DNA from 4 places in the Cellulomonas sp. H30R-01 genome. Region 2 is predicted to be linked to each of the others. Evidence: riboswitches for the same ligand, from Rfam matches in the RefSeq annotation. Region 2 holds a riboswitch; each other region holds the start of a gene.

Region 1 (3,199 bases), 880 kb from region 2:
CGACAGGGACGAGACCGCGAGGACCGCACCGCCCAGCTCGAGGGCGGCCAGCACGACGACGGGTCCGACGGAGTTGGGCAGGACGTGCCCGAACAGCACGGTCCACCAGCGGCTGCCGCCCGCCTGCGACGCCTCGACGAAGCCGGAGGTCCGCACGCGCAGCACCTCGGACCGCATGATGCGCGAGACCGCCGCGACGTTCGCGATGCCGACGGCGATCGCGACGTTGACCGAACCGAAGCCGAGCACCGTGATGAGCGCGAGGGACAGCAGCAGCGCCGGGATGGACAGGAGGACGTCGACGACCCGCATCGCGACGTCGTCGACGAGACCGCCGACGAACCCCGCGGCCAGCCCGACCAGCGCGCCCACGACGAGCCCGACGAGCACCGCGACGAGAGCCGCCCGCAGGGTCAGCGGCGTGCCGTGCACGACCCGCGTGTACAGGTCGCGACCGAGCTGGTCGGTGCCGAACCAGTGCGCGGCCGACGGCGGCTGCAGCTTGTCCGCGGGCACCCCGACGAGCGGGTCGCCCGGCGCGAGGAGCGACGGCGCGAACGCCGCCACGACCACCGCCACGGACCACAGCAGCGCGAGCACGAGCCCGGGCCGGCGGACCAGGTCCTCGAGCCGGGAGCGCCACGGGTTGCGGTGCGTGAGCTCGTCGTCGTGCTCGCGGACGGCGTCGGCGAACCGGTCGGCGGCCGTCGCGGTGAAGTCGTCGGCGCGCGTGCCCGGGTCGAGCGCGGTGGGGACGAACCCGTCGGGGCGCGACGGGCTCGAGCCCGTGAGGCTGTCGATCGTGCTCACCGCGCACCTCCGGCGGGGACGGCGTGGGCGTGCTCCGCCGGCGCGGTGCTCGGCGGTCGCGTGGCGTGCTCGTCGGCGGCCGGCCGGCCCGCGTCGTCGGGCTCGGCTGTGACGCCCGCCGCACGCCCACCCGTGACGATGCGCGGGTCGAGCAGCGGGTAGACGACGTCGACGAGCAGGTTGGTGAGCACGTAGACCGTCGCGGCGACGAGGACGACGCCCTGGACGACGGGGATGTCCTGCGCGGCCACCGACGTCGCCGTGAGGCGCCCGAGCCCGGCACGGGAGAACACGGTCTCGGTGACGACGGCCCCGGACAGCAGCCCGCCGACGACGAGGCCGGTCGCGGTGAGCGCGGGCAGGGCCGCGTTGCGCAGCGCGTGCCGCAGGTGCACGCGCACCCGGCCCGCACCCTTGGCGAGTGCGGTGTCGACGTACGGCTCGCGCAGGGTGTGCAGCAGGCTGCGTGACAGCAGCTGCGCGATGATCGCGGACGTCGGGAGCGCGAGCGTGACCGCCGGGAGCACGATCGACGCGAACCCCTGGTTGCCGAGCGCGGGGAAGATCGGCAGCTGGAACGAGAACCACTGCACGAGCGTCAGGCCGAACCAGAACGACGGGATCGCGACGCCGAGCGGCGGCAGCGACAGCAGGAACCCCGCGAGCGCGCGGTGGCGGGTCGCGGTCGCGACGACCGCGAGCGTCCCGCCGCCGACGACCGCGAGCAGCAGCGCGGCCCCCGCGATCGCGGCGGTGGGCGGGATCGCCTGGGCGAGGAGCGTCGTGACCGGCTGCTTGCTCACGACGGACGTGCCGAGGTCGCCGCGCACCGCGTCGAGCAGCTGCGTCAGGTACTGCACGGGCAGCGGCTGGTCGAGCCCGTACTCGGCGCGCAGCGCGTCGAGCTGCTCGGGGGTCACGTCGGTCGAGTCGCCGCCGTACATGATCGACACGGGGTCGCCGGGGAGCGCGTAGAGCACGACGAAGGACACGGTGTACGCCGCCCACAGCACGAGCACGGCGAGGCCGAGCCGGCGGGCGAGGTACCGCGTCACGGCGTCACCGCCGGGGCGTGCGGTGCGGGCGTCATGGGGTGCTCCTTCGGTGCGCGGGACGGTGCGCGCGTCGGTCGTCCGTGCTTGCACGACGGGGGTGCCGTGCCGGGTCATCACCTGGAGCACCCCGCCACGTCCGGAGGGTTGCTGCCCGACCAGCCAGGGCTTGTCGTCGGGTCTCGTGACCGGCGGGAAACGTAGGAAGGGGTCGCACCGGGGTCAATGGTCGATCCCGCGCGTCTCACGATCCGGACGTTCGGCCGGGAGCAGTGGTTCGCCCTCGGGGCGTGTTCATGCGGGACTCCGGCCGCGGCGGCCCGACGGCCAGGCGCACACGCACCGGTGCTCGAGGAACGCGATCCCGCATCGCGAGACGCGTGGCAGGACCCGTTGACCCGTCCGGGACCGCCACCTACGTTCGCGGCTCGCGTCGCCGTCAGGCTCGGCTGGCGACGCGGCACCCCGCGGTGCACCCGAGCACCTGCCCCCGGCGTCGCCCGCCTGGGGGCACCCGCCGCCCACGGAGGCGACCCACCATGACGACGTCCAGCCGCTGGACCACCGCGCCGACGCCGGCACCGCGCGTCTGTCGCGCCTGTCGCCGCTGACGGCACCCGCCGCTGACGGCACCCGCCGGTGACGGCACCCGCCGCTGACGGCACCCGCCGCCAGGCGACCTGCGACGCGACGTCGTGCCCCGCTCTCCACCCGCCGACGCCCGCCGTCGTCCCACGCACCCGCCGAGACGGCGAGGCGCGTCCCCGCTCGTCCCCGCACACGACCGCCGCGCGCCCGCGCGCGCGTCGTCCACCGCCCACCGCCCGCCGCCCCAGGAGCCGCCGCCATGGCCGCCGTCGACCTCGCCGCACCACCGGGTCCCTCCGTGACCCCCACCGTGCTCACCCGCGTCCGCGCGCTGCGCCCACCCGTGAGCCCGCGCTACCTCGCGGGCCGCGTCGCCACCGGTCTCGTCGCCGTGTGGGGTGCCGCGACGCTCGTCTTCTTCGCGCTCTACTCGACGGGCAACCCCGCGCTGCTGCTCGTCCCGCCGGACGCACCCCCGGACGAGGTCGAGCGACTGACCGCGCTCATGGGGTTCGACCGCCCGGTGCCCGTGCAGTACGTGTCGTTCCTCGGGCAGGTCGTGCGCGGCGACTTCCCCGACTCGATCCGGTACGGCTCCGACCCCGTCGCGATCGCCCTCGGCCGGCTCCCCGCGAGCATCGAGCTGGGGCTCGTCGGGCTGACCATCGGGGTCGTCGTCGGCGGCGTCATCGGCTTCGTGTCCGCGACCTCGCGCTCGGCATGGCTGCGCCGCGTGCCGCTGAGCGTCG
Region 2 (3,199 bases):
GAGGTCCTCGACGTCCTCGAGCCCGACGGACAGGCGGACGGTCGACTCGGCGATCCCGACGGCGGCGCGGCCCTCGGGTCCGAGCTTGCGGTGCGTCGTCGTGGCGGGGTGCGTGACGATCGACTTGGTGTCGCCGAGGTTGTTCGACAGGTCGATGATCCGCAGCGCGTCGAGGAACGCGAACGTCGTCTTCTTCGCGACGTCGGGCGTCGCGCCCTCGGGGACGCGCAGGTTGAGCGTGACGACCGTGCCGCCGCCGGTCTGCTGCGCGCGCGCGAGGTCGTGCTGCGGGTGCGACGGCAGGAACGGGTAGCGGACGGACGCGATCGCGGGGTGCTGCTCGAGCCAGCCGGAGAGCGTCAGGGCGGACGCGGCCTGGTGGCGCACGCGCAGCGACATCGTCTCGAGGCCCTTGAGCAGCACCCACGCGTTGAACGGGGACAGCGACGGGCCGGTGTTGCGGATGAGGGTCTGGACGGGCCCGCGGACGTACTCGGTCGAGCCGAGGATCGCGCCGCCGAGCACGCGGCCCTGGCCGTCGATGTGCTTGGTCGCGGAGTAGACGACGACGTCGGCGCCGAGGTCGAGCGGCCGGGACAGGACGGGCGTCGCGAAGACGTTGTCGACGACGACGGTCGCACCGGCGGCGTGCGCGAGCCGGGACACGGCGGCGATGTCGACGAGGTCCTGCATGGGGTTGGACGGCGTCTCGAAGAACACGACGTCGGCGGGCGTCGAGAGCGCCTCCTCCCACTGCGACAGGACGTGCCCGTCGACGTAGTCGGTGCGCACGCCCCACTTCGCGAGGATCTCGTCGAAGATCACGACGCTCGACCCGAAGAGCGCGCGGGCGGACACGATGCGCGAGCCCTGCTGCACGAGCGCGGCCAGGGCGGTGAAGACGGCGGACATGCCGGTCGCGGTCGCGTAGGCGGCCTCGGCGCCGTCGAGCAGGCGCAGGCGCTCCTCGAACGTCGACACCGTCGGGTTGGAGTAGCGGGAGTAGAGGAACCGGTCGACGTCGCCCGCGAACGCGGACTCGGCCTGCGCGGCGGAGTCGTACACGTACCCCTGGGTGAGGAAGAGGCCCTCGGACATCTCCTGGAACTCGGACCGCACGAGCCCGCCGCGGACGGCGAGCGTGTCGGGCCGCAGCGTCGAGCGGTCGACGGAGCGGTCGTCCCAGTCGCCGGGACCGGGCACGCGGCCCGGCACGCGGTCGGCGGTCACAGCGTCGTCCACGGCAGACCCTCGGCACGCCACCCGACGTGCCCGCGCTGACCGTCGGGGCCGACGTCGCCCTCGAACCCTCGCAGCACGTTGTAGGCCGGGCCGAACCCGGCGGCGGTCGCGGCTTGCGCGGCGGCGACCGAGCGGACCCCGGAGCGGCACAGGAAGACGACGGGCCGCTCGTCGCCGGGCGTCAGGCCGGCCTCGGCGAGCTCGTCGACGAATCGCGGGTTGAGGCCCTGCGGGGTCGTCCACTCGACGAGCGCGGCACGGCCGCCGATCCCGGTGGCGTCAGGGACGCCGATCAGACGCCACTCGGCGTCGGTGCGCACGTCGACGAGCAGCGCGCGCTCGTCGTTCGTGAGCAGGTCCCACGCCTGCTGCGGGGTCAGGTCACCGGCGTACGGCATCGCGATCCTCCATCGGTCCTGGCGGTAGCACCCTCGCCCGGCGGACCGGGGGGTTGCTGCGGCGTCGTCGAGCCAGATCTCTCGGCCGCTCTGGATGGTTGCGGCGATGCTACGCGCGCCGACGGCCGCCGCGCCAAGGAGTGGACAAGCCGTCCCGCCATCCGAGACGCCGGAGGCCTCCCGTTGACACACCCCGGCGCCCGGCGGAACCCTCGTCGTCAGGTCATGAGCGCCAGCGCGAAGCCCCGGCTCGCTGGCCGGCAACCCTCCTCCGCGGTGGGGTGCCCCGGGTGACGACCAGGCCGACCGCCGACCGGCGGACGGCAAGCGCGGGGCTGGCCGTCGGTGCCGGGTCCCACGGACCCGTGAGGAGCACCATGTCCGTCATCGCCGAGACCACGTCCTGTGCCGAGGTCGGCGCCCCGGTGTCGACCCGCGAGCCCGTCGCTGCGCTCCTCCCCGTCGTCGGTGGCGACACCACCGTCCCGCTCGTCGACGGCACCCAGCGGGTCTACGCCAACCTCGACTACGCCGCGAGCGCCCCCGCGCTCGAGTCCGTCGCCGCGCGCGTCACCGAGGTCCTGCCGCTGTACGCGTCCGTGCACCGCGGCGCGGGGTACCTGTCGCAGGTGTCGACGGCCCTCTACGAGTCGTCCCGGCAGAGCATCGCGCGGTTCGTCGACGCGCGCCCCGACGACGTCGCGATCATCACCCGCAACACGACCGACTCGCTCAACCTGCTCGCGGGTGTCGTCCCCGCCGGTGGCAAGGTCCTCGTCCTCGACGTCGAGCACCACGCCAACCTGCTGCCGTGGGTGCAGTCGTCGCAGCGGCACGGCAACACCACGACGATCCTGCCGATCGCGCGGACGGTCGCCGAGACCCTCGACGCCCTGCGCGCCGAGCTCGCGACCCAGCCGTACGCGCTGCTCACGATCACGGGCGCGTCCAACGTGACCGGCGAGTCCCTGCCGATCGAGGAGGTCGTCGCGCTCGCGCACGCCGAGGGCACGCGCGTGGCGGTCGACGGCGCGCAGCTCGTCCCGCACCGCGGCTTCTCGCTCGCCCGCACCGGCGCCGACTACGTCGCGTTCTCCGGCCACAAGACGTACGCGCCCTTCGGCGCGGGCGCGCTCGTCGGTCGCCGCGACTGGCTCGACACCGGCACGCCCTACCTGGCCGGTGGCGGCGCCGTGCGCGACGTGCGCGCCGACCGGACCGTCTGGCAGCCCGCCCCCGCGCGGCACGAGGCCGGGTCGCCCAACGTCATCGGCGCGATCGCGCTCGCGGAGGCGTGCGACCGGCTCGCCGCCCTGCCCGCCGGCGCGCTGCTCGCGCACGAGGAGGCGCTCCGCGCCCGCCTGGTCGACGGCCTGGGCACGATCGACGGCGTCGAGGTCGCGCGCATCTGGCCCGACTCCGCCGACCCCGTCGGCGTCCTCACGTTCACGGTCCCCGGCCACGACCCGGGCCTCGTCGCCGCCTACCTGTCCGCCGAGCACGGCATCGGCGTCCGCGACGGCCGGTTCTGCGCGCACCCGCTGCTCGCGCACCTCGGC
Region 3 (3,199 bases), 640 kb from region 2:
ATGCCGATGTCGCGGCGCTTGCGCTCGAGCGCGCGCTCGGACAGCGACGCGACGTCGTCGCCGTCGACGACCAGCTGCCCCGACGTGACGCGCTCGAGGCCGTTGATGAGCCGCACGAGCGTGCTCTTGCCGGCGCCGGAGTAGCCGATGACGCCGAAGATCTCGCCCTGCTCGACGGCGAGGTCGACGCCGTCGACGGCGCGGATCGGCCCGTTCGGGCCGTCGAACACCTTGGTGACGTCGCGGAACTCGATGATGGGGGTCACGTGGGGGGACCTTTCACGGAAGGACGACGGCCGCGCGGCCCGGTCCCCGGGGGTGGTGGGGACCGGACCGCGCGGACGGCTCAGCCAGCGGCCTTGAGGTTCTCCTGCGTCTGCGCCAGGACGTCCTGGAGCTTCGCGGCGTCGTAGCCCTCGACGATCGTGGCGGTGCCGCCCGACGACTCGACGACCGACTCGAGCACCTTCGGGTCGTGGTACAGCTCGACGATCTTCTGGTACGTCGGGTTGTCCACGTCGTCCGGGCGGGCGGCGATGATGTTGATGTACGGCTGCGCCCCGGCCGAGCTCGGGTCGTCCGCGAAGACGTAGCTGTCGAGGTCGAAGCCCGCGTCCGTCGCGAAGTTGTTGTTGACGATCACGCCCGCGACGTCGGGGTCGCCGATGAGGCCCGCGGTCTGCGACGCCTCGACAGGGCGCACGACGACGGTCGACGCGTCGGTGTCGACGTCGTCCGGCGTCGGGACCTTCGGCTCGCCGGTGAACTCGATCAGGCCGGCCTCCTCGAGCACGAACAGCGCGCGCGCCTGGTTGGTCGCGTCGTTGGGGATCGCGACCTGCTCGCCCTTCGTGAACTCGGAGACGTCCGTGTGCTTCTGCGAGTACAGCGGCAGCGGGACGATCAGCGTCGAGCCGATGGGCTGCAGGTCGTCGCCGGTGTTGTTGTTGTGGTCGGCCAGATACAGGATGTGCTGGAACGCGTTGAGGTCGATCTCGTCCTCGGTGAGCGCCGGGTTCGGCTGCGTGTACTCGGAGAAGCCGACGATCTCGAGGTCGATGCCCTCCTCCGCGGCGAGGTCCTTGAGGATCTCCCAGTGCGGCTGGCCGACGTCGGTCGTGCCGAGGCGGACGACGGTCGCGCCGTCACCGGCGGCGGAGTCGTCGGCGTCGGGACGCGTGAACGCGAAGACGAGCGCGCCGACGAGCACGACGACGGCGACGACCGCGCCGACGACGAGACCGGTGCGGCGCTTGCCGCCGTTCTTCGCCGGGAGGACGGGGACGTTCTCGGACATGGGGTGTCTCCTTGCGGTGTGCCCGACGGATCCGGGCGGGTCAGGGACAGGCGTCGTGGGACGCCGGCCGCGTGGCCGTGGGCCGGTGCGGCGGTGGGACGAGGACGGCGGGAAGCCGTCGGTCGAGGCGCGCGGCGTCGTGCGCCGGGCGGCTCAGGTGCGGCGGTGGCGGCGCTGTGCCGGTGTCAGACCAGCTGGCCGTGGGTCGCCGGACACGCGGGCATGCGACACATGACGGCCGTGGCGGCGGTCATGGTGCGGGCCTCGCGGGTGTCCATCGATCGACCTCTTCCTCGCGCGCCGGCGACGGTGTGCCGGGCAGTGGCGTCAGTGAAGCGAACCTGCTGGACACGTGTCAAATTCCGACCGGTAACGTCGGGATAAGTCTCGCGGGCGGCGCCGACGGGCCGGGCGACGAGCGCGCGGGCGACGGGCTGCGGGGTCATGCGTCCTCCTCGGGCGCCAGGGCGCCGGTCGACTTGTGGGCGCCGCCGTGACGCACCACCGGTTCTCGCCCCGGGGCACCCCGCTCGATCAGGAGGGTTGCCGTGCAGCCAGCCGGGTACTTGACGCTGCAGCTCGTGAACCAGGGCCCAGGATAGTCGACGGGCCGCTTCGTCTCGACGAGACGCTGGTCACGGCGGTCGGCACCAGCGCCGTCTCGGACCTCTGCGACACCTCCAGGCTGAGCAGAACCGCAGACAGGTCCGCGTGCGCCGCAGCGCCCGGACGCGCTGAGGCCCCCGACGCGGCGTGCGCGTCGGGGGCCTCGTGAGCACACGGGCCTGAGGCCGGGCGCCCGGGTCAGGCGTCGGCGGACGGCTCGTCCGTGGACGGTGCCGCACCCTCCCCCGCGAGCAGCAGGTAGAGGTCACGACGGGCTCGGTCGAGCACGGCGACCGCGGCGGTCGCCTGCTCGGGCGTGCCGGTGCGCGCCACCTGGACGGCGGCCGCGGACAGCGCCTCGACCGCGGGCCGCAGCGCCTTGCCCGGGTGGACGGGCCGCTCGGCCGCGTCGAGCCACGGGGTGCCGAGCGCCTCGCGGTTCTGCTCGACGTAGCCCGCGCCCGCCTCGGTCAGCCGGGCCAGGCGTCGCCCGCCCTCGGCGGACAGCGTGACGAGACCCTCGTCCTCGAGCATCGCGAGCGCCGGGTAGACGGCGCCCGGGCTCGGCCGCCAGCGACCCTCGGACCGCTCGCCGATCTCCTGGATGAGCTGGTAGCCGTGCATGGGCTGCTCGGTGAGCAGCAGGAGGACGGCCGCGCGGATGTCGCCGCGACCGGCCCGCCCGCCGCGGCGTCCGCCGTGGCGCGGGTGGGGGCCGCCGTGGTGGCCGCCGAAGCCGCGGCCGCCGCGCGGTCCGGGACCGCCGGGGCCGAAGCCGGGACCGAAGCCCGGGCCGAACCCGGGACCGAACGGCGGGCCGGACGGGCGCCCGCCCGCGTCCTCCTCGAACGCGTCGGGGCCGGCGGGGTGGTGGTGGAAGTGGTGGTGTCGCATGGACGAGCTCCTCGGGATCGTGGGGGCCGGCGGGGATGCGGGGCACGGCTCGACCGGGTGTCCCGGGAGGGGTGCAGCGCGATGCCGACGTCGTGAACGATATATCGTTGATACATCGTTCGCAAGACCCGGCGCGACGATCAGGTCCCACCGAGTGGCGACCAGAACGACCAGGGCTCCCCCTCCGGCCCGATCGCCCCGTACTCGCGCACCCCGTACGGCTGGTCCGTCGGCGGGTACGTCACCGTGCCGCCGCGTGCGACGACCGCCGCGTGGTGGGCGTCCACGTCCCGCACCGTCACGACGAGCATCCCGGTCGCGGCACCGAGCGTCGCGGGCGACACCAGCCGCCACTCCGGCGCCACGCGGTGCAGCATGACGATCCCGTCGGCCGTCCGGACC
Region 4 (3,199 bases), 900 kb from region 2:
AGGATCGGCACCACGTCGCGCGCGAACCGGCGCAGGCCCGACGGCATGACGGCGGGCCCGACGAGGAAGCCGTCCGCGGCGCCGGCGTCGAACCACGCGAGCAGCTCGTCGGCGACGTCCTGCGCGGTCCCGACGACCAGACGGTGGCCGCGGGTCGCCGCGGCCACGCGTGCGAGCTCGGCGACGGTGAGCCGGTCCCGCTCGGCGCGCGCGTGCAGCAGCCGTGCGCGGCTGCGGTGCCCGTCGGTGACGGCAGGCGCGAGGTCGAGCGGTGCGTCGGGCGGCAGGTGCGACGTGTCCCAGCCGAGGATCGCCGACAGCCGGGCGCGCGCGTGGTCGTCGTCGATCGCGGCCGTGAGGCGGTCGTGCACGTCCTGCGCCTGGCGGCGCGTGTCGGCCACGACCGTGACGACGCCGGGCAGCACCAGGACGCGCTCGCGGCCGCGGTCGGCGGCGCGCGCCCGCACCTCGTGCGCGAACGCGACCGCGTCACCCAGGTGGTCCTGGGCCGTGAGCACGACGTCCGCGTACCGGGCCGCGAGGGCGAGCCCGGCCTCGGACGACCCACCCTGGAAGAGGACCGGCCGGCCCTGCGGCGAGCGCGACGCGGGCAGCACCCCGCGCACCGCGTGGTGGGCCGAGACGTGCTCGACCCGGCGGACCCGGGACGGGTCGACGTAGCGTCCGGTGCGCCGGTCGCGGACCACCGCGTCGGGCTGCCACGCGTCCCAGAGCGCGACCGCGGCCCGCACCGCGTCGGCGGCCTTCGCGTACCGCTCGGCGTGGTCGGGGAGCCGGTCCGCGCCGAGCGCCGTCGCGGCCTCGCGGCGGAACGACGTGACGACGTTCCAGCCCGCCCGGCCGCCCGACACGTGGTCGAGGCTCGAGAGCTGGCGCGCGAGCTGCACGGGGTCGCTGAAGGTCGTCGAGAAGGAGCCGACGAGACCGATGTGCTCGGTCGCGGCCGCGAGGGCGGCGAGCAGCACCGCGGGCTCGAGCCGCGGATGGAAGCCGGGGGAGACCGGGTCGCCCTGCTCGCCGAGCACGTCCGTGACGAGGAGGAAGTGCAGCAGCGCGTCCTGCGCGGTGAGCGCCGCCGCCCGGTGCTGGGCCAGCGACTCCGTGTCGGTCGCCTGCGTGCTGACGCGCCACGCGCCGCCGTGCTGCCCGGCGACCGTGTGGTAGGCGCCGAGCACCATCTGCCGTCGTGCGGTCATGCCGTCCCCCTCTCGCGAGGGCGTCATGGTGCGGCGGCGCGTCGGCCGATCCAACGGACGGACTGGTGCTCCCGCGATGTGAGACGTCGCCGAGGGGGCGTTGACAGTGCCGCGGCGTGGGCCGACCCTTCCGCGCAGGTCACGAGCCCCGCCGTCTGGCCCGGCAGGCGGGGCAGCAACCCCGGCACGCGGGGTGCTCCCGGGCGCGACCCGGCCCGTCGTCCCGGCGGGCAACGTGCGAACGAACCGGAGCCCCGCATGTCCGTCGACGTCCAGGACACGACCCGCCTCGCCACGCAGCGCTACGGCGGCGCCGCCCCCGACGCCGTCGTGAGCACGCCGGTCGTCGAGCAGCAGCTCGCGCACCGCTCCGTCCGGCGCTACCTGCCCGACGCGGTCGACGACGCGACGCTCACGACCCTGGTCGCCGCCGCGCAGTCCGCCGCGACCAGCTCGAACCTCCAGCTCTGGAGCGTCGTCGCCGTCCGCGACGCCGCCGCCCGCGCCCGCCTCGCGGAGCTCGCCGGCGGACAGGCGCACGTCGTGCAGGCGCCGGTCCTGCTCGTGTGGCTGGTCGACCTCGCGCGCGCCCACGCGGTCGCGGCGAGGCACGAGGCACCGACCGCGGGCGCCGAGTACCTCGAGACGGCGGTCGTCGGGTTCGTCGACGCGGCGCTCGCCGCCCAGAACGCGACGCTCGCGGCGGAGTCGCTGGGCCTCGGCACGGTCTACATCGGCGCGCTGCGCAACCACCCGGCCGAGGTGTCCGCGCTGCTCCGGCTCCCCGCGCACGCCTTCCCGGCGTTCGGGCTCGTCGTGGGTCACCCGGACCCGGCCGAGGGCTCACGCGTCAAGCCGCGGCTGCCGCAGTCCGCGGTGCTGCACCACGAGACGTACGACGAGCGCGCGCACGACGCGGTCGACGACTACGAGCGGCGCATCGGCGCGTTCTACGCCGACGAGGGTCTCGCGCACTCCTGGGTCGAGCGGCTGCTCGCCCGGCTGTCCGGCCCGCACGCGCTCAACGGCCGCGACCGGCTGCGCGAGCACCTGGAGACCCGCGGCTTCCCGCTGCGCTGACCCGTGCGAACCTCGCGGGCCGATCCCGTCCCGCCGACCCCGTCCCGCCGATCCAGTCCCGCTGACTTCCACACCCAGGAGCACGACATGACCAGTCCCACCGCCCCCGCCGAGGACCTCTCGCTCGAGGACGCCGGCGCCCTGGCGCCGCTCGTCACGCCCGCCGACGCCGCCGAGCGCGTGGCCGCCGGCGCGGTCCTCGTCGACGTCCGCAGCGACGCCGGCCGCGCGCGCACGGGGGCGATCCCCGGCGCGACGGTCGTCGACCGGTACGCCGTCGACACCGACTTCGACCTGGCGTCGGCGGCGCACATCGCGCCCGTCGTCTCCCTCGACACACCGATCGTCGTCGTGTGCGGGTCCGTCCGCGGCTCAGGTCCCGTCGCCGCGGAGCTGCGTGCGCGCGGCTTCACGAACGTCGTGCACGTCGAGGGCGGCGCACCCGCGTGGAAGGACGCCGGCCTGCCGGTCGACGAGATCGCCGTCGACCAGGGCCCGGCGTGAGCGCACCCACCACCGACCGGGTCGACGGGACGCGGCAGGTCGGGATCGTCGTGCGCCTCGTCGAGCCGCACGAGCACGACGAGGTCGCGCGCCTGTCCGTCGCCGCCTACGCGCACGACTACGACATCAGCGACACCTACCGGGCGTCGCTGGCCGACGTCGCGGCCCGAGCGGGCGAGCACGAGGTCTGGGTCGCGCAGGACCTCGCGACCGGCAGGCTGGTCGGCACCGTCGCGACGCCGCGCGCCGGCGGGCACATCTCGCCGCTCGGGCAGGACGGCGAGCTCGACTTCCGGCTGCTCGCGGTCGACCCGTCGGCCCGCGGGCGCGGCATCGGGACGCTGCTCACGCGGTTCGTCGTCGACCTGGCCCGCGCGCGCGGCCTGTCGCGCGTCGTC

What was found. A riboswitch is a leader RNA that binds a small molecule or an ion and turns the genes downstream of it on or off. The one in region 2 is predicted to bind S-adenosylmethionine.
Region 1: another riboswitch for S-adenosylmethionine. It lies ahead of GXP71_RS09275 (ABC transporter permease); the one in region 2 lies ahead of GXP71_RS13260 (rhodanese-like domain-containing protein).
Region 3: another riboswitch for S-adenosylmethionine. It lies ahead of GXP71_RS10330 (hypothetical protein); the one in region 2 lies ahead of GXP71_RS13260 (rhodanese-like domain-containing protein).
Region 4: another riboswitch for S-adenosylmethionine. It lies ahead of GXP71_RS09225 (nitroreductase family protein); the one in region 2 lies ahead of GXP71_RS13260 (rhodanese-like domain-containing protein).

What each region holds. Positions count from the first base shown of each region.
Region 1 covers NZ_CP048210.1:2,078,977-2,082,175, reverse strand. The annotation lists gene GXP71_RS09280 (ABC transporter permease) at 1-810, opposite strand, end outside; gene GXP71_RS09275 (ABC transporter permease) at 807-1,865, opposite strand; SAM riboswitch class IV at 1,941-2,052, opposite strand; gene GXP71_RS09270 (ABC transporter permease) at 2,710-3,199, shown strand, end outside.
Region 2 covers NZ_CP048210.1:2,961,043-2,964,241, reverse strand. The annotation lists gene GXP71_RS13265 (O-succinylhomoserine sulfhydrylase) at 1-1,203, opposite strand, end outside; gene GXP71_RS13260 (rhodanese-like domain-containing protein) at 1,227-1,640, opposite strand; SAM riboswitch class I at 1,647-1,741, opposite strand; SAM riboswitch class IV at 1,862-1,976, shown strand; gene GXP71_RS13255 (aminotransferase class V-fold PLP-dependent enzyme) at 2,018-3,199, shown strand, end outside.
Region 3 covers NZ_CP048210.1:2,319,852-2,323,050, forward strand. The annotation lists gene GXP71_RS10320 (methionine ABC transporter ATP-binding protein) at 1-266, opposite strand, end outside; gene GXP71_RS10325 (MetQ/NlpA family ABC transporter substrate-binding protein) at 347-1,297, opposite strand; gene GXP71_RS10330 (hypothetical protein) at 1,483-1,743, opposite strand; SAM riboswitch class IV at 1,770-1,884, opposite strand; gene GXP71_RS10335 (PadR family transcriptional regulator) at 2,102-2,797, opposite strand; gene GXP71_RS10340 (MerR family transcriptional regulator) at 2,938-3,199, opposite strand, start outside.
Region 4 covers NZ_CP048210.1:2,065,323-2,068,521, reverse strand. The annotation lists gene GXP71_RS09230 (NtaA/DmoA family FMN-dependent monooxygenase) at 1-1,217, opposite strand, end outside; SAM riboswitch class IV at 1,355-1,460, shown strand; gene GXP71_RS09225 (nitroreductase family protein) at 1,476-2,297, shown strand; gene GXP71_RS09220 (rhodanese-like domain-containing protein) at 2,385-2,801, shown strand; gene GXP71_RS09215 (GNAT family N-acetyltransferase) at 2,798-3,199, shown strand, end outside.